DNA from 4 places in the Streptomyces sp. NPDC018026 genome. Region 2 is predicted to be linked to each of the others. Evidence: riboswitches for the same ligand, from Rfam matches in the RefSeq annotation. Region 2 holds a riboswitch; each other region holds the start of a gene.
What was found. A riboswitch is a leader RNA that binds a small molecule or an ion and turns the genes downstream of it on or off. The one in region 2 is predicted to bind cyclic di-AMP.

Region 1: linked by a shared signal. The riboswitch ahead of rpfA (resuscitation-promoting factor protein RpfA) and the one ahead of ACH4D3_RS15635 (transglycosylase SLT domain-containing protein) in region 2 are both predicted to bind cyclic di-AMP.
Region 3: linked by a shared signal. The riboswitch ahead of ACH4D3_RS04665 (peptidoglycan DD-metalloendopeptidase family protein) and the one ahead of ACH4D3_RS15635 (transglycosylase SLT domain-containing protein) in region 2 are both predicted to bind cyclic di-AMP.
Region 4: linked by a shared signal. The riboswitch ahead of ACH4D3_RS26120 (M23 family metallopeptidase) and the one ahead of ACH4D3_RS15635 (transglycosylase SLT domain-containing protein) in region 2 are both predicted to bind cyclic di-AMP.

What each region holds. Positions count from the first base shown of each region.
Region 1 is NZ_JBIRFY010000012.1:94,021-98,200, reverse strand. Features, by position in the region: gene ACH4D3_RS30625 (cytochrome P450) at 1-321, shown strand, start outside; gene ACH4D3_RS30620 (transglycosylase family protein) at 465-1,502, shown strand; cyclic di-AMP (ydaO/yuaA leader) riboswitch at 1,686-1,852, shown strand; gene rpfA (resuscitation-promoting factor protein RpfA) at 1,856-2,584, shown strand; gene eno (phosphopyruvate hydratase) at 2,832-4,112, shown strand.
Region 2 is NZ_JBIRFY010000004.1:347,603-351,782, forward strand. Features, by position in the region: gene fahA (fumarylacetoacetase) at 1-252, opposite strand, end outside; gene ACH4D3_RS15630 (HAD family hydrolase) at 659-1,468, shown strand; gene ACH4D3_RS15635 (transglycosylase SLT domain-containing protein) at 1,492-1,983, opposite strand; cyclic di-AMP (ydaO/yuaA leader) riboswitch at 1,988-2,191, opposite strand; gene ACH4D3_RS15640 (polyprenyl synthetase family protein) at 2,803-3,813, shown strand; gene ACH4D3_RS15645 (outer membrane lipoprotein carrier protein LolA) at 4,082-4,180, shown strand, end outside.
Region 3 is NZ_JBIRFY010000001.1:1,141,157-1,145,336, forward strand. Features, by position in the region: gene ACH4D3_RS04650 (helix-turn-helix domain-containing protein) at 1-92, shown strand, start outside; gene ACH4D3_RS04655 (DUF6126 family protein) at 89-208, shown strand; gene ACH4D3_RS04660 (tyrosine-protein phosphatase) at 229-1,026, opposite strand; cyclic di-AMP (ydaO/yuaA leader) riboswitch at 1,452-1,609, shown strand; gene ACH4D3_RS04665 (peptidoglycan DD-metalloendopeptidase family protein) at 1,614-2,567, shown strand; gene ACH4D3_RS04670 (SGNH/GDSL hydrolase family protein) at 2,789-3,574, shown strand; gene ACH4D3_RS04675 (TetR/AcrR family transcriptional regulator) at 3,640-4,180, opposite strand, start outside.
Region 4 is NZ_JBIRFY010000009.1:21,287-25,466, reverse strand. Features, by position in the region: gene ACH4D3_RS26125 (PP2C family protein-serine/threonine phosphatase) at 44-1,270, shown strand; cyclic di-AMP (ydaO/yuaA leader) riboswitch at 1,495-1,650, shown strand; gene ACH4D3_RS26120 (M23 family metallopeptidase) at 1,662-2,708, shown strand; gene ACH4D3_RS26115 (aldo/keto reductase) at 2,846-3,790, shown strand; gene ACH4D3_RS26110 (PrsW family intramembrane metalloprotease) at 3,818-4,180, opposite strand, start outside.

The DNA of each region.
Region 1 (4,180 bases), on a different contig from region 2:
CTCGTCGTCCTGGCCGCCGCCGACCGGGACCCGGAGCGGTTCACCGACCCGGACACCCTGGACCTCTCACGCCGCGACAGCCAGCACCTCGGGTACGGCCACGGCATCCACTACTGCCTCGGCGCCCCGCTCGCCCGGCTGGAGGGGCAGACCGCGCTGGCCACGCTGCTGACCCGGCTGCCGGACCTCCGCCTCGCCGCGGACCCGGCCGAACTCCGGTGGCGCGGCGGCCTCATCATGCGAGGTCTGCGCACCTTGCCCGTCTCGTTCACACCGCCCGCGTCACCGGTGGGCAACGGTCCGTCGCCGACGCAAAAGTGACACGCGCTCAACTCTGTGATCTTCACGTGATCTGCGCGGCATGAACTTGTGACAAGCGATGATCTCCCTATACGTTCACGGATCAGCGTGGTGTCGAGCGTCAACCGCCGCGCGGTCCCCGTCGTCTCGTGAAAGGTCGTCGCATGCTCTCCGGGAACGGTCGTCACCGCCGCCCCCGCCAGGCACCCGCACTGGTCGTCGCCGCCGGAGTGACCGGCTCCGCCATCGCGATCCCGCTGCTCGGTGCCACCGGTGCCCACGCGGCCGGCTCGGCGAACTGGGACCAGGTCGCCGAGTGCGAGACCGGCGGCGCCTGGAGCCAGAACAGCGGCAACGGGTACTACGGCGGCCTGCAGCTGTCCCAGGAGGCCTGGGAGCAGTACGGCGGCCTGGACTACGCCCCCAGCGCCGACCAGGCCAGTCGCTCCCAGCAGATAGGAATCGCCGAGAAGATGCACGCGGACCAGGGCATCGCCGCCTGGCCGACCTGTGGTCTGCTCGCCGGTCTGGGCAATGGCCCCGGTGTCACGGACGGTGGCTCCGGCTCGGCCGGTGACGGGGCGTCGGAAGGTTCGGACGCCTCGGGGGAGCAGGGCACCACCAAGTCGTCCGAATCGCCCGCGCCCACCGAATCGCCCGAGACATCCGAGTCGTCGGAGTCGTCCGACTCGACCGGCTCGTCCGAGACGTCGGAGTCGACGTCCGGTGCGTCCTCTTCGTCCCCTTCGCCCTCTTCTTCGGCTTCCTCGTCGCCTGACGCCCCGTCCGACGGTTCCGGCGGCGCTTCGGGCGACTCGTCCGACGGTGCGGATCAATCCACCAAGCCGGACACTTCAACCGAATCCGACCCCTCCGCCAGTGCCGAACCGCAGGGCACCGAGGGCTCGTCCGGCTCCGGCAAGCACCGCGGCGGCAGCGCGGACGAGGATGCGGCGGGGGAGGGCCGTACGGACCCGGCGACGGGCCGGCACGCCTCGCGCGACGGTGACGAGCGAGAGGCCGGGGACGGGCGTTACGTCGTCCGCACCGGCGACACTCTCTGGGGCATCGCCGACTCCCTTGACGTCGACGGCGGGTGGTACGCGCTCTACGCCGGCAACGAGACCGTCGTCGGCGCCGACCCCGACCACATCCTGCCCGGTCAGACGCTCACGGTCACGGGCGAATCGGGCGAAAAGTAGGGGGAGTTCGCGTCACGGTTAGAGACCGTATGTCCCTTTTGGATCTCGTGAGAGATAGGTCTCAGAAGCCGTGATCGTCTTTGAAAATCCGCGGAGCGCGTGTCTACGGTCATGACCGCTCGCCACCGCGGGCCCCGACAGCCGCAACGCCGAATCCTGCCAGCGGCCGTACGGGAACAGTCGTCGCGTCAAGCGCCGCAGGCAGGAGCGGGGGACCCAAGGTAAGTGCCGCACCGGGCAGTTGAGCCGGAGCGGCTAGGGGTGAAGCCGAGTTCCGCGAGGAACCCGGCCGGGCAACTCAACCGGCCCGAACCCGACAGCTCACCTCGCAGGCGTCGGTGAGGGGATCAACCATGCTGTTTTCCGGCAAGGGCAAGCACCGTCGTCCGTCCAAGGCCACCCGTGTCATCGCCGTCGCCGGTGTCACCGGTGCCGCCGTCGCCGCCCCGCTGATGGCGGCCGGCAACGCCTCCGCCGCCACCGCGTCCGAGTGGGACGCCGTCGCCCAGTGCGAGTCCGGCGGCAACTGGTCCATCAACACCGGCAACGGCTACTACGGCGGTCTGCAGTTCTCCGCCTCCACCTGGGCCGCCTACGGCGGTACGCAGTACGCCTCCAGCGCCGACCAGGCGAGCAAGTCTCAGCAGATCGAGATAGCCGAGAAGGTCCTCGCGGGCCAGGGCAAGGGTGCCTGGCCGGTCTGCGGCACCGGCCTGTCGGGCGCCGCGTACACCGGTGGCGGTTCGCAGGACAGCGGCTCCGGCAGCTCCGAGAGCTCGCAGAGCCAGAGCAGCGGCTCCACCGCCGAGCGCTCCACCGAGCAGAAGGCCTCCCGCTCCTCCGAGCGCCCGGCCGCCGAGCCGAAGGCCGAGAAGCCCGCCAAGAAGACCGTCACCACCCCGACCGGCAAGAAGGTCGAGAAGGGCGACGGCGAGTACAAGGTCGTCAAGGGCGACACCCTCAGCTCGATCGCCGAGGAGCACGACGTCAAGGGCGGCTGGGCGAAGCTGTTCAAGCTGAACGACGACATCGTCGAAGACGCCGACCTGATCTACCCGGGCCAGCAGCTGCACCTGAAGTAAGCGGCGGCGGCCCCGCGACTCCCGCCCCGGTGCGTGTTCCCCCGTACGCACCGGGGCGGGACTTTCATGTTCCGCCTTTGTTCCGTTCGGAAACAATTTACTCTCGGTTCTGTCCAGCGGGTGGGCGATCGGCTGGCCGATCGTCCGGAGCCGGTTAGGCTCGGTCCCGCAGAGCCGTCGCGGTCCCTCGGGACCGCGGCAGACCGTAGCGTCACAGTGAAGCGTCACATTGAAGAAGGAGATGCTCGTGCCGTCCATCGACGTCGTCGTAGCCCGGGAAATCCTGGACTCCCGAGGCAACCCCACGGTCGAGGTCGAGGTCGGCCTCGACGACGGCAGCACGGGTCGTGCCGCCGTTCCGTCCGGCGCCTCCACCGGTGCCTTCGAGGCCATCGAACTGCGTGACGGCGACCCGAGCCGTTACCTCGGCAAGGGCGTCGAGAAGGCCGTGCTGGCCGTCATCGAGCAGATCGGCCCGGAGCTGGTCGGCTACGACGCCACCGAGCAGCGCCTGATCGACCAGGCCATGTTCGACCTGGACGCCACCGACAACAAGGGCTCGCTCGGCGCCAACGCCATCCTCGGCGTCTCCCTCGCCGTCGCCCACGCCGCCTCCGAGGCCAGCGACCTGCCGCTGTTCCGCTACCTGGGCGGCCCCAACGCGCACCTGCTGCCGGTGCCGATGATGAACATCCTGAACGGCGGCTCGCACGCCGACTCCAACGTGGACATCCAGGAGTTCATGATCGCCCCGATCGGCGCGGAGTCCTTCTCCGAGGCCCTGCGCTGGGGCGCCGAGGTCTACCACACCCTCAAGAAGGTCCTGAAGAACAAGGGCCTGGCCACCGGCCTCGGCGACGAGGGCGGCTTCGCCCCGAACCTCGGCTCCAACCGCGAGGCCCTCGACCTCATCCTCGAGGCGATCAAGGAGGCCGGCTACACCCCCGGCGAGCAGATCGCCCTCGCGCTCGACGTGGCCGCGTCCGAGTTCTACAAGGACGGCGCCTACAGCTTCGAGGGCAAGACGCGCTCCGCCGCCGAGATGACCGAGTACTACGCCGAGCTGGTCGAGGCGTACCCGCTGGTCTCCATCGAGGACCCGCTGTTCGAGGACGACTGGGACGGCTGGAACACCATCACCGCCAAGCTCGGTGACAAGGTCCAGCTGGTCGGCGACGACCTGTTCGTCACCAACCCGGAGCGCCTGGCCCGCGGCATCGAGGAGAACTCGGCCAACGCCCTGCTCGTCAAGGTCAACCAGATCGGTTCGCTGACCGAGACCCTGGACGCCGTCGAGCTGGCCCAGCGCAACGGCTTCAAGTGCATGATGTCCCACCGCTCCGGCGAGACCGAGGACGTCACCATCGCCGACCTGGCCGTCGCCACCAACTGCGGCCAGATCAAGACCGGCGCCCCGGCCCGCTCCGAGCGCGTCGCCAAGTACAACCAGCTGCTGCGCATCGAGGAGATCCTCGACGACGCCGCGGTGTACGCCGGCCGCAGCGCCTTCCCGCGGTTCAAGGGCTGAGCGCCACCCGGTAAGGCCCCGTAAGAGGCAGCGTCGTACGTACGTCCCCGTATCCGGTCCCGTACCGT
Region 2 (4,180 bases):
CAGCGCGCGCCGCACGTCCGACCACGTCGTGCGCCCGGCCGCCAGCAGCGGGTTGAGGGTGGGCTGCGCGAGGAGGGCCGCGTACGGCGAGCCGAGCGCGTGGGCCGCCGCCCCCGCGTCGAGGACGTGGTCGCCCAGCCGGACACCCACCGTCCGGTCCGCCCGGTCGGCCGAGCCGGGGATCGAGAACACGCCGTACGGAAGGTTGTGCGGGCCGAAGGGGTCGCCCTCGGGGACATCGAAGGGGGGCATCGGGTGCTGCCTCGCTTTCGTGCTCGCCATGTGCGCCGTGCGCGCCGTGTGTGCCGTTGTGTCACGTGATCGGGGTGCGTCACGTGACACACGCGGTCGGCCACACGTTACGGGTGACGTGCCGCTCTTGGGCAGTACCGCCGAAGGCGGCGGCGCCCGGTCCGGGTTCGGAGACGGAAGACGCCGCCGGGAGCGCCCGGAGGGCAGGTGGTGTGCCCTGCCGCTGCCAACCCGGTGCACAGGCCTTGAATCGGCTTTAGCCGATGATGTGTCAGGTTTCGGACATCATCGGACATCATCGGGCGTCGTCTTGCAACGCCGTGCGGGTTCGAGCGCACTCGCTACGCCCTCGTTCGGAAGCGGTCACGGGTGAGTCGGACGGGTGCGGTGTCCGTATTCTCTGATCATGGACCGCACCGCGTATTCACTCGTCGCCACCGACCTGGACGGCACGCTGCTCCGAGGCGACGACACCGTCTCCGACCGGTCGCTGGCCGCGCTGGCGCGGGTCGCCGGGGCCGGTGCGCGGCACCTGGTGGTGACGGGGCGGCCGGCACCCCGGGTGCGCTCCCTGCTCGACCGGCTCGGCTGCACGGGGCTCGCGGTGTGCGGACAGGGCGCGCAGGTGTACGACGCCGGCGCGCACCGGATGCTGTGGTCGGTCACCCTGGACCGGGAGCTGGCCGAGACCGCGCTCGGCAAGATCGAGGCCGAGGTGGGCCAGGTGCACGCGGCCGTGGACCAGGACGGCGTCGACGGGCTGACGCTCATCGAGCCGGGCTACCTGATGCCCCACCCGACGCTGCCCGCGGTGCGTGTCGAGCGGCGTGCCCAGCTGTGGTCCACGCCGATCAGCAAGGTGCTGCTGCGCCACCCCGACCTGACCGACGACGAACTGGCGGCGACGGCTCGCGCGGTGGTCGGCTCCCTCGCGACGGTCACCATGTCGGGGCCCGGCACGGTGGAGCTCCAGCCCTGCGGCATCACCAAGGCCACCGGTCTGGCGCTGGCCGCCGAGCACCTGGGTCTGGAGCGGCGGCGGACGATCGCCTTCGGGGACATGCCCAACGACATCCCGATGTTCCAGTGGGCGGCCCACGGTGTCGCCATGGCCGGCGCCCACCCCGAACTCAAGGCGGTGGCCGACGAGGTCACCACGACGAACGAGGACGACGGCGTGGCCGTCGTCCTCGAGCGGATCTTCGGTACCTCTTAGGCGAGGTTCAGGCGGTGTACGGCTCAGTAGGCGCTGAAGACGTTGTCCATCGAGCCGTAGCGGTCGGCCGCGTAGTTGCAGGCGGCGGTGATGTTGGCGACCGGGTCGTACGGGTCCCAGGAGGTGCCCTCGACGTGGTAAGCCTGGAAGGTCGGGTCGATCACCTGGAGCAGACCCTTGGACGGGGTGCCGTTGATGGCGTTGATGTCCCAGTTGTTGATGGCGAGCGGGTTGCCGGAGGACTCACGCATGATGTTGCGGTGAATGCCCTCGTAGGTCCCGGGGATGCCGTGCTGGGCCATGATGTCGAGCGACTCGCGGATCCAGCCGTCGAGGTTGTCCGGGTAGGCCGTGGCCGCCGTGGTGGCGGTCGTGGCGGCGGCCGGGGTGGCCGCGGAAGCGGTGGTGGCGCCGATGAGCGGCAGCGCGAGCACCGCGGCACCGGTGCCGGCCACGGCGAGCTTGCGGGCGAGGCGGCTGGTGCGGGCGGGTCGGTTCTGACCGTTGGCAGACATGCGGTGTCCCTCTCCTTACGCCTACGAGGTGAGCTGTCGGGTTCGGGCGGGGAGGTGCCCGGCCGTGCCCTGACGGGTACGGCTTCACCCCGAGCCGCTCCGGTGGTGACCGGTGCGGCGACTTACCTGGGTCCCCCGCTCCTGCCGGCGAGTTTGTTGGGTGGATGACTGTGCGACGGGCGGTGGCAGGATTCGGCGTCCACCCGACAGGCCGGGAACGTATGCGAGAGCACATGTCCGGAACAAGTGCAGGAATCACCCAACATGCCTGTTGACCTTGGTCTGAGGCGTTTGAGGCTCTTGATCCTTTGCTGCTGCCAATCCCCAACTGGCTTGCGGGGCAAAGGGAGGGCACAGGTTCCGCCGGGGTTGCCTGTGGGTTGCGCGGAGTGAGCCAACTCACTGACTTCAACAAGCACGGCAAATGGGGCATTAACCCCAACTGGGAGCCAACCGGCCGCGGGTGGGGACGGCTTCGGGTGTCGAGCGGGAGGACGCGGGCAGCGGGGGAGGGGTGGGCGTGTCGATCGGGTGACGTTCTCGAAGTGCGGGCCGTTGGGAGGAGTGATGGGATCTTCGGTGGCTGCTCCGGCCCGTTCGCCCTCCGGCTCCGGCTCGTCCCCTCTGGCGATATCAATCAAAATCTGCTCATATCACCTGATCAAAAACATACCGTTCATGATCCGATACCGACCAGCCTGTAACGGTGGGCGCTAGCGGTGATCGAAACGTGACCGGATACGCTGACTTGAGTGGTGGCAGCGACCTATCGACAAACCAGGTAATCGCCAGTAGACACCAGCAGACAGGAGACCCCTCGTGACCGTCGTCGGGCCGTTCGGGCTGAGCGTGCGGGACCAGGCTCTGGAAGCCGATGTCCAGGCCGGATTGGTTGCTGTCGAGGAAGGGTTGCTTGAGGCAACCAAAAGCGAGGTGCCGTTCATCACGGAGGCCGCCCAGCACCTGGTGCGGGCCGGCGGGAAACGGTTCCGGCCGCTGCTGGTGATGCTCTCGGCCCAGTTCGGAGACCCCTACGCCCCCGGGATCGTGCCCTCGGCCGTGGTCGTGGAGCTGACCCACCTCGCCACGCTCTACCACGACGACGTGATGGACGAGGCCGCCGTGCGGCGCGGGGTGCCCAGTGCGAACACCCGCTGGGACAACTCGGTCGCGGTCCTCACCGGTGACTTCCTGTTCGCCCGCGCCTCCCAGATCCTCGCCGACCTCGGCCCCGAGGCGGTCCGGGTCCAGGCCCTCGCCTTCGAACGGCTGGTCACCGGTCAGATCCTGGAGACGGCCGGCCCGCAGGACGGCCGCGACCCGGTCGACCACTACCTGGACGTGCTGGGCGGCAAGACGGGCTCCCTGGTGGCGGTCTCGTGCCGGTTCGGCGCGATGATGTCCGGCGCCGACGAGACGGTGGTGGACGTCCTCACCCAGTACGGCGAGCGGCTCGGCGTCGCCTTCCAGCTCGCGGACGACGTCCTGGACATCGCCTCCGACTCCGACGAGTCCGGCAAGACGCCCGGCACGGACCTGCGCGAGGGCATCCCCACCCTGCCCGTACTGCGGCTGCGCGAGCGGGCGGCCCGGCTGGGTCTCGCCGAGGACATCGCGCTGTGCGAGCTGCTCGACTCCGACCTGAGCGACGACGCGCGGCACGCCGAGGCGCTGCGCCTGCTGCGCGCCCACCCCGCGCTGGAGCAGGCCCGCCGGGACACCGTCCGGTACGCGGAGGAGGCCCGGGCGGCGCTGGCCCCGCTGCGGGAGTGCGACGCGAAGGCCGCGCTGGTGGAGCTGTGCGACGCCGTGGTCCACCGGGCCGGCTGACCGCCGCCGGACCGCCGCCCGCGGTCCGTCGCCGCCTCGTGGTCCCCGCCGGCCCCTACGGGGCGGGGGAGCCGGTACCCCTGAGTGTCATCCCGCAGGAGTAGGCGGAGTTGAGCCCGCGGTCTGACGCCTGTGCGCCGGGGATTTGGTCAGATGGACACCACGGAAAAACACCAATCCTCACCGATTCGGGTGAGAATGGCGGCTCACGGGTGAACGAGTGCGAGGTCGTGAGACAGCCGCCGCCGACGACGGAGGTAGGGCACACATGGCACCGATCGATTCCGACGACAACACGACCGCCGGGGAGGGCGAGGAGCTGCGGGCCGGACGGCGCAAGGCCGCGCGGTACGTCGTCCCGGTCGCG
Region 3 (4,180 bases), on a different contig from region 2:
CCGACGGGGTCGAGCTGCTGTTCGTCCACACCCTGCTGCAGAGCCCGACGGCCGCCCTGTGCCTCGGCCCGACCCCTGGAGAGACGCCATGAGCACCATGCAGGAGAAGTTCCCGCGCGCCCTGTGGGTGCGGCTGGTCATCTACATCGCCCTGGGGCACGTCTTCGGCGGCTTCCTCTACCTGCTGTTCGAGGTGGGCGCCAAGTAGCGCCGCCACGGGCGGGTGGCTCAGTCCAGCATCCGCTCGCGCAGCCGCTCCCGGGTCCCGGGAGTGAGCCGCAGGCCCTGCTCCAGGTAGGCGTCGACGCCGCCCCACGTCTCCTCGACGGTCTCGAAGGCCGCCGCCAGGTACTCGGCGCGCGCGTCGAACAGCGGACCGAGCAGCTCCATGACCTCGGGGGAGTAGGCGGAGGCGGCGGAGCCGCTGCGGCGCACCTTGTAGCGGCGGTGCGCGGCGTTCGACTTCAGGTAGTCCTCGACGACGGCCTCGCGCTCGACACCCAGGGCGAGCAGGGTGACGGCGATCGACAGGCCCGCGCGGTCCTTCCCGGCGGCGCAGTGCATCAAGGCCGGGACGCTGTCCTCGGCGAGCGCGTGCAGGATGCGGGAGTGCTCCGCGGTGCGCTCCGTGACGATCGCGCGGTAGGAGGCGATCATCCGGTCCGCGGCCCTGCCGTCGGCCAGGATCCCGCGCAGCTGGTCGAGGTCGCCGTCGCGGACCATCTTCCAGAACTCGGCGCCGTCGGCCGGGTCGCTCAGCGGCAGGTTCACATTGCGCACGCCCGGCAGGTCGACGTCCGGGCCCTCCAGCTTCTGGTCGGCCGCGTTGCGGAAGTCGAAGATCGTGTGCAGGCCCAGCGAGGCCAGGAACGCGGCGTCCTCCCCGGTGGCGTGAGCCAGGTGACCGCTGCGGAACAGCACCCCCTGCCGCACCCGCCGCCCGTCCACGGTGGGCAGTCCGCCCACGTCCCGGAAGTTGCGCACACCGGTCAGCTCGGGTTCGGTCGACGGGACCTGCTGCGTCACGGGGGCTCCTCCCACTCCGCCCCGCCGCCGCTGCTCGCCGGCGGGCTCCACCCGACGATACGGCATCACCTGTGCGCGAAATGGCGCCCCGAGGCATATTCCGCTCCAATAAGAGCCTTCTGTCCGAATTGGCGGCCTTGATGACAAGTGGCCCTGAAATGGCGGAGGGTGAATGAGAGGCGCGTGAGCAGCGTCATATCCGTGACCGTGCGTTGCCCGTCATGTTCACGTAATTCAAGTGTTTCTCAAGGGGCTTCAAGTAAAAGCGCGCGGTGGAAATCGACGCAGGGTTACCGGATATTCCCGTAAAGGATCAATCGGAACACCTGTCGGGGCAACCCCTCGCTTGTCCCTGTGCGTCTTGGTCCCTTACGTTCACCACCGATCCGGACGGACGCCTAATCCTGCCGCCGACCGGAGCCCGCACTCATCGACCACCCGTACACGGCAGGAGCGGGGGACCCACAGGTAGAACTGCCTGTTCCGGTTCCCGGAACGGCTTGGGGTAAAGCCGCGTTTCGGCGCGGCCGGGCATCTCCAGCCCGCACCCGACAGCTCACCTCGCAGGCGCCGGAGAGGAATTCGCCATGCCCGCGAAGGGTAAGCACCGCCGTACCAGGGCCATGCGCCTGACCCGCACCATCGCCGTCGCCGGGACCGGTGGCGCCGCGCTCGCGCTCCCGCTGATGGGTGCCGCCGCCGCCAACGCCGCCCCCGCGCACTCCGTTTCCGAGCAGGCCGTGCAGTCCGTTCCGGCGTCGGCCAAGAAGGCCGCCGCCGAGAAGAACTCCGACTCGCACACCTACACCGTGAAGAGCGGCGACTACCTCTCGAAGATCGCCGACGAGCAGGACGTCGACGGCGGCTGGAAGAAGCTCTACGCGGACAACCGCGAGGCCGTCGGTTCCGACCCGTCGCTGATCCACCCCGGCCTCAAGCTCTCGATCGGCGGCCAGGCCGCCAAGTCGTCGGCGCCGTCCTCCGCGCAGTCGCAGAAGCCCGCGCAGAAGTCCGCCGAGAAGCCTGCCGAGAAGTCCGTCGAGAAGTCCGCCGCCGCGAAGCCGGCCGAGAAGTCGACGGATGCCGAGAAGGCCTCCTCCTCGGACACCGGCAGCCAGTCCACGGGCACCACCAGCGGCTACACCTCCCCCGTCGCGGGCGGCACCGTCGGCACCCCGTACCACCAGTCCGGCAGCATGTGGTCCAGCGGCTACCACACCGGCACCGACTTCGTCGTCCCGACCGGCACCTCCCTCAAGGCCGTCGGCGCGGGCACCGTCGTCTCCGCCGGCTGGGGCGGCGCGTACGGCAACCAGGTCGTCATCCAGCTCGCCGACGGCCACTACGCCCAGTACGCCCACCTCTCCTCGCTCTCCGTCTCCGCCGGTCAGTCGGTGACGGCGGGTCAGCAGGTCGGCCTCTCGGGTGCCACCGGCAACGTGACCGGCCCGCACCTGCACTTCGAGATCCGCACCACGCCGGACTACGGCTCGGACATCGACCCGCTGGCGTTCCTGCGCTCGCACGGCGTCTCCGTCTGACGACCGGTTCCGCCGCGCGGCCTCCGCGCCCCGAAGGCCGGACCCCGATCCCCGGGTCCGGCCTTCGGTGTGTCCGGACCCGGCGTATTCCGGAATTGACGAATACTTTAGGCGTGGCCTTTCTCACCGCCCGTCAATCCCTTCCTACGGTCGCGTAGGTCACATTCCAGGGTGAATCATGGGCCGATGTGGCAGACGATTCGAAGAGTGACAGCAGAGCAGTGATCGGGTCGTACGTGGCGGTGGGGGACAGCTTCACCGAGGGCGTCGGCGACCACGGCCCCGACGGGGCGTTCGTCGGCTGGGCCGACCGGCTCGCCGTACTGCTCGCGGACCGGCGCCCCGAGGGCGACTTCACGTACACGAACCTCGCCGTGCGCGGCAGGCTCCTCGACCAGATCGTGGCGGAACAGCTCCCGCGGGTCGTCGGACTCGCGCCGGACCTCGTCTCGTTCGCGGCCGGCGGCAACGACATCCTGCGGCCCGGCACCGATCCCGACGAGGTCGCCGAGCGGTTCGAGCTGGCGGTGGCCGCGCTGACCGCCGCGGCCGGAACCGTCCTGGTGACCACCGGGTTCGACACCCGCGGGGTGCCCGTCCTCAAGCACCTGCGCGGCAAGATCGCCACGTACAACGGGCACGTCCGCGCCATCGCCGACCGCTACGGCTGCCCGGTGCTCGACCTGTGGTCGCTGCGGAGCGTCCAGGACCGCAGGGCGTGGGACGCCGACCGGCTGCACCTGTCGCCGGAGGGGCACACCCGGGTGGCGCTGCGCGCGGGGCAGGCCCTGGGCCTGCGCGTCCCGGCCGACCCGGACCAGCCCTGGTCGCCCCTGCCGCCGCGCGGCACGCTCGACGTACGGCGCGACGACGTGCACTGGGCGCGCGAGTACCTGGTGCCGTGGATCGGGCGCCGGCTGCGGGGCGAGTCGTCGGGCGACCACGTGACGGCCAAGGGGACGCTGTCGCCGGACGACATCAAGACGCGGATCGCCTCGGTGGCCTGACGCGACGGCCGGTGCTGTCCCGGCGCGGGGGCGGTGCACCGGCGGGGCCGGTGTCCCGGCGGGCGCTAACGCCGCGTCGTCGCTGTCAACGCCGCCCGCTCCAGGCCCAGTTCCCGGGCAAGGGCGTCGTCCACCCACTCCTGCGCCCGGGCCCGCGAGACCGTGCCCGTGTACGAGGTGAGCTGCACCGCCAGCCCGTCCAGCAACGCGGTCAGCCGCAGGGCCGCGGCGTCCGGCTCGGGACAGGAGAACTCACCGGCGGCCACCCCCTCGGCGATGACCCCGGCGATCGCCGCCTTCCACTGGCGGTCCAGCTCGCGCGTGACCTCCCGCAGCGCGGGCTCGCGCGGCGCCGCCGCCCAGCCCTCGATCCACAGCCGCCAGCCCTTGGCCGGCCCGGTCGGCGCGTACCACCGCACGGCCGCCCGCAGACGGCGCAGCGCCGACGTACGACGGGCGAGCAGCCCCCGCAGATGGGCCAGGTCGTCCTCGGCGGCATGCGTGAACGCGGCGGCGACCAGGCGCTCCTTCGTGGAGAAGTGATAGAGCACCAGGGCGTTGCTGACGCCGAGCGCCGCGGCCACGTCGGCGATCCGCAACGCCGCC
Region 4 (4,180 bases), on a different contig from region 2:
GGACGCGCGGGGCGGCGGGAGACGAGTGGTGCGGCCAGGTGACGTGGACGACGAGGGAGCGGCCGCCAGAGCCGGTGGCCGGCTCCCCGGCGATCCCGTGCCCGACCCGGGTCTCGGGCTCGGCGACGAGGCGCTGCCCGTGCCGCCCTCCGGGCCACCGCCAGTCCGGCGGACCGGGTACGGGCGGGCCTTCGTGCACGCGCTCCCCGTGCTGCTGATCGTCGTCGCCATCCTGTACGACATCTTCACCCCGAGATACTTCACCGCCGGACCCCTCTACACGGCCGCGCCCCTGATCGCCGCCCCGCTCTACTCGCGGCGCGGCACGGCGCTCACCGGCGTCGCCGTGGTCGCCGCGGTCATCGGGCTGCAGCTCGGCAAGGGCGTCATCCACTACGTCGACTCCCTCACCGAGCTGATCACCATCGCCACGGTCGCCGTACTCGCCGTCCTCGTGAACGGCATGGTCCGCCGCAGCAGCGAGCGCCTCGTCTCCGTCCGTGAGATCGCCGAGGCCGCCCAGCGCGCCGTCCTGCCCGAACCCGCCGAGCGGATCGCGGGCTTCGAGATCGCCGTCTGCTACGAGGCCGCGCAGGCCGACGCCTTCATCGGCGGCGACCTGTACGCGGTGCAGGACAGCGCCCGCGGCGTCCGGCTCATCGTCGGGGACGTGCGCGGCAAGGGCATGGGTGCGGTGGCCGCCGTCGCCGTCGTGATCGGCGCGTTCCGGGAGGCGGCCGAGCAGGAGGCGACGCTGGAGGCGGTGGCACAGCGCCTGGAGCGGGCGCTGGCGCGCGAGGGCACCCGACGCGACGGACTGGACGCCTTCGAGGGCTTCACCACCGCCGTCCTCGCCGAACTCCCGCACGGCGGCGGCACCGTCCGCATCGTCAACCGCGGCCATCCGCCGCCCCTGCTGCTCTACGCCGACGGCACCCTCGGCCCGCTGCCCGCCCACGAGTCGGCGCTGCCGCTCGGCATGGGCGAGCTGGGAGTGTGGCCCGACCGGGCGGAGGAGGCCCCCTTCCCCGGCGGGGCCACACTGCTGCTCTACACCGACGGGCTGACCGAAGCCCGGGACGCGAAGGGCGAGTTCTACGATCCGCAGGCGCGGCTGACCGGCCGCGTCTTCCCGCATCCGGCGACCCTGCTCGCCACCCTCGCCGAGGACGTGCGCCGGCACTCCGGGGGCGGCATGGCGGACGACATGGCACTGCTCGCCGTCCGGCGCCCCCGGCGCGGTGATCATGATCATTGTCACGAGCCGTGACAGCGCGACCCCCCTCCGCATAACAACTGATACACCGTCAGAAGAAACTGGCGCGAGAGGGAATACCGAGGCCGGGTCAACTCGCCCGGTTTTCACCGGTCGTGAGGCGTACGTCCCGGCCGTATTCGGTAATGATCAAGAGGAACGGCTTGGAATCGGAGCCTCGCGTCTATTAACGTTCGATAACGCAGCGCGGTCGTCCCAGCCGTCACAGAAGGCGGCTCCGTGCGCACGCGCCGAATCCCGCAAGGGAACCGGGGAACCACCACATTGGGGTGAATCGGGCGTATGCCGCCGTGGAAAACGGTCGGCAGACACCCGTAGGAGACCTTCCTGCTCCGAACCCGTCAGCTAACCCGGTAGGCGAAAGGAAGGAAAGGAGTACGCCCACGTGGCGTCCAACCGGCCTGCCCCCGAGGCCCCGTCCGCGCCCAGTGGGCACGGCACCGACACCTTCGGCTACGACGGCTACCGCACCGAAGAGGGCCCCTGGGAGGAGTGGAATCCCACCGCGGAATCCATCCGCCCCGTACGCGGCCGGCACCGCGTGGCCAAGCAGCGCGGCGGACTCGCCCGCAGCTCCACCGTCCTCGGCGTCGGTGTCATAGCCGCCGTCGGAGCGGGCGGCATGGCCAGCGCGCAGACCGGCAAGCCCCCGGTGTCCATCTCCATGCCGGACCTGCCGAACGTCGGCTCGCTCATGCCCGGGAGCGACGACGAGGCGCCGGAGCCCGAGGGTTCCGCCACCCCGCTCAGCGGCATCACCCAGGCCGTCGCCGCCGACAGCGCGGAGGGCGCCGACACCACCGGCGCCGGCGAGTCGCTGCGGGCCCGGATCATGGCGCAGGCCGAGCAGCAGCAGGCGCAGGTCGAGACCAAGGCCGCCGAAGAAGCCGCCGCCGCGGCCGAGAAGAAGGCCGCGGAAGCCGCCGCCAAGGCGGAGAAGGAGGCCGAGGAGAAGGCCGCCGCCGCCAAGAAGAAGGCGGAGGAGGAGGCCGCGAAGAAGGCCGAGGCCGAGCGGCTCGCGAAGCTGGCCAAGCAGTTCACGCTGCCGACCTCCTCGTACACGATCTCCTCCACGTTCAACCAGGCCGGCTCCCTCTGGGCCTCCGGCCACCACACCGGCCTCGACTTCGCCGCCCCCACGGGCACGCTGCTCAAGGCGGTGCACAGCGGCACCATCACGTCGGCCGGCTGGGACGGGTCGTACGGCTACAAGACCGTGCTCACCCTCGACGACGGCACCGAGCTCTGGTACGCGCACCAGTCCTCCATCAACGTCAGCGTCGGCCAGCAGGTCACCACCGGTGACGTCATCGGCCGCGTCGGCGCCACCGGCAACGTCACCGGCGCCCACCTCCACCTCGAGGTCCACACCGACGGCGGCAGCGGCATCGACCCGATGGCCTGGCTGCAGAGCAAGGGGCTCACCCCCTGATCCGCCCCGCCCCCGACGCACCCCGCTGAACCCCGGCGGTCCTGACGGCGACCCCCCGACGTCAGGGCTGCCGGTTCGCGGGAAATTTTGCCCGCCTGCCAGAATCGCCCGCTCCGGCGCGGTCGTTGAGTCCCTACATGACTTCTCTGCGCAAGCTCGGCTCCTCCGACCTGGCGGTCTTCCCCCTCGCCCTCGGCGGCAACGTCTTCGGCTGGACCGCCGACCGGGACCGGTCCTTCGCCGTCCTGGACGCCTACACGGCGGCCGGCGGCAACTTCGTCGACACCGCCGACTCCTACTCCGCCTGGGTCGACGGCAACAGCGGCGGCGAGTCCGAGACCGTCCTCGGCCAGTGGTTCGCGGCCCGCGGCAACCGTGACGACGTCGTCCTCGCCACCAAGGTCAGCCAGCACCCCGAGTACCCGGGCCTGTCCGCCGCGAACATCAGGGCCGCGGCCGACGCCTCGCTGCGCCGCCTGGGCACCGATCACATCGACCTGTACTACACCCACTTCGACAAGCCCGAGGTGCCGGTCGAGGAGATCGTCGGCGCGCTCGACGCGCTGGTGAAGGCCGGAAAGGTGCGGCACATCGCCGCCTCCAACATCTCCGCCGAGCGGCTCGCGGCGTCCCTGGAGTTCTCCGACCGCGAGGGCCTCGCCCGGTACGTCGCCCTCCAGCCGCACTACAACCTGGTCTCCCGCGACACGTACGAGGGCGAACTGCGCGACCTCGCCGAGCAGGCCGGTCTCGCCGCCGTGCCGTACTACGCCCTCGCGTCCGGTTTCCTCACCGGCAAGTACCGGCCCGGCACGGAGGTGGACAGCCCGCGGGCGGGCGGTGCGGCCAAGCACCTGGAGACCGAGCGGGGCCGCCGGGTGCTGGCCGCCCTGGACGAGATCGCCGCGGCCCACGACGCTCCCGTCGCCACCGTCGCCCTCGCCTGGCTGGCCGCCCGGCCGACGGTGGCGGCGCCGATCGCCTCCGCGCGCACGGTGGAGCAGCTCCCGGCGCTGCTGGGCGTGGCCGAACTGAGCCTGACGGAGGACGAGGTGGGGAGGCTGACCCGGGCGTCCGCCTGAGCGGGCGCGGCGCGTCGCGTCGCGGATCTACGGCCGGTGCGGGCCGGGCGTAGGTCCGTACGGGTGGTACGGCGGCAGGTACGGGTTGTGCGGGGCCTGTGTGGCGTAGGGGGCCTGCGCAGCGTAAGGACCGGGTGCGGTGCGGGGGCCGTACGCGCCGTACGCGCCGTGTGTGCCGTGCGTGCCGCCGTACGGATACGCCCACGGCGGCATCGGTATCGGCACCGGCGGTGGGGCGGTGGCGCGGGCCGCGTGGTCCAGGGCCGGGCGGGCGAGGTCCCGCAGGTGCCACAGGACGTCCAGCAGTGCCCGCTCCCGTACGGCGAAGTCGGCGCCCGCCCTGCCCCGGCGGCCCCGCTGCCGCAGGAACGCCACCGAGGTCGCGCAGGC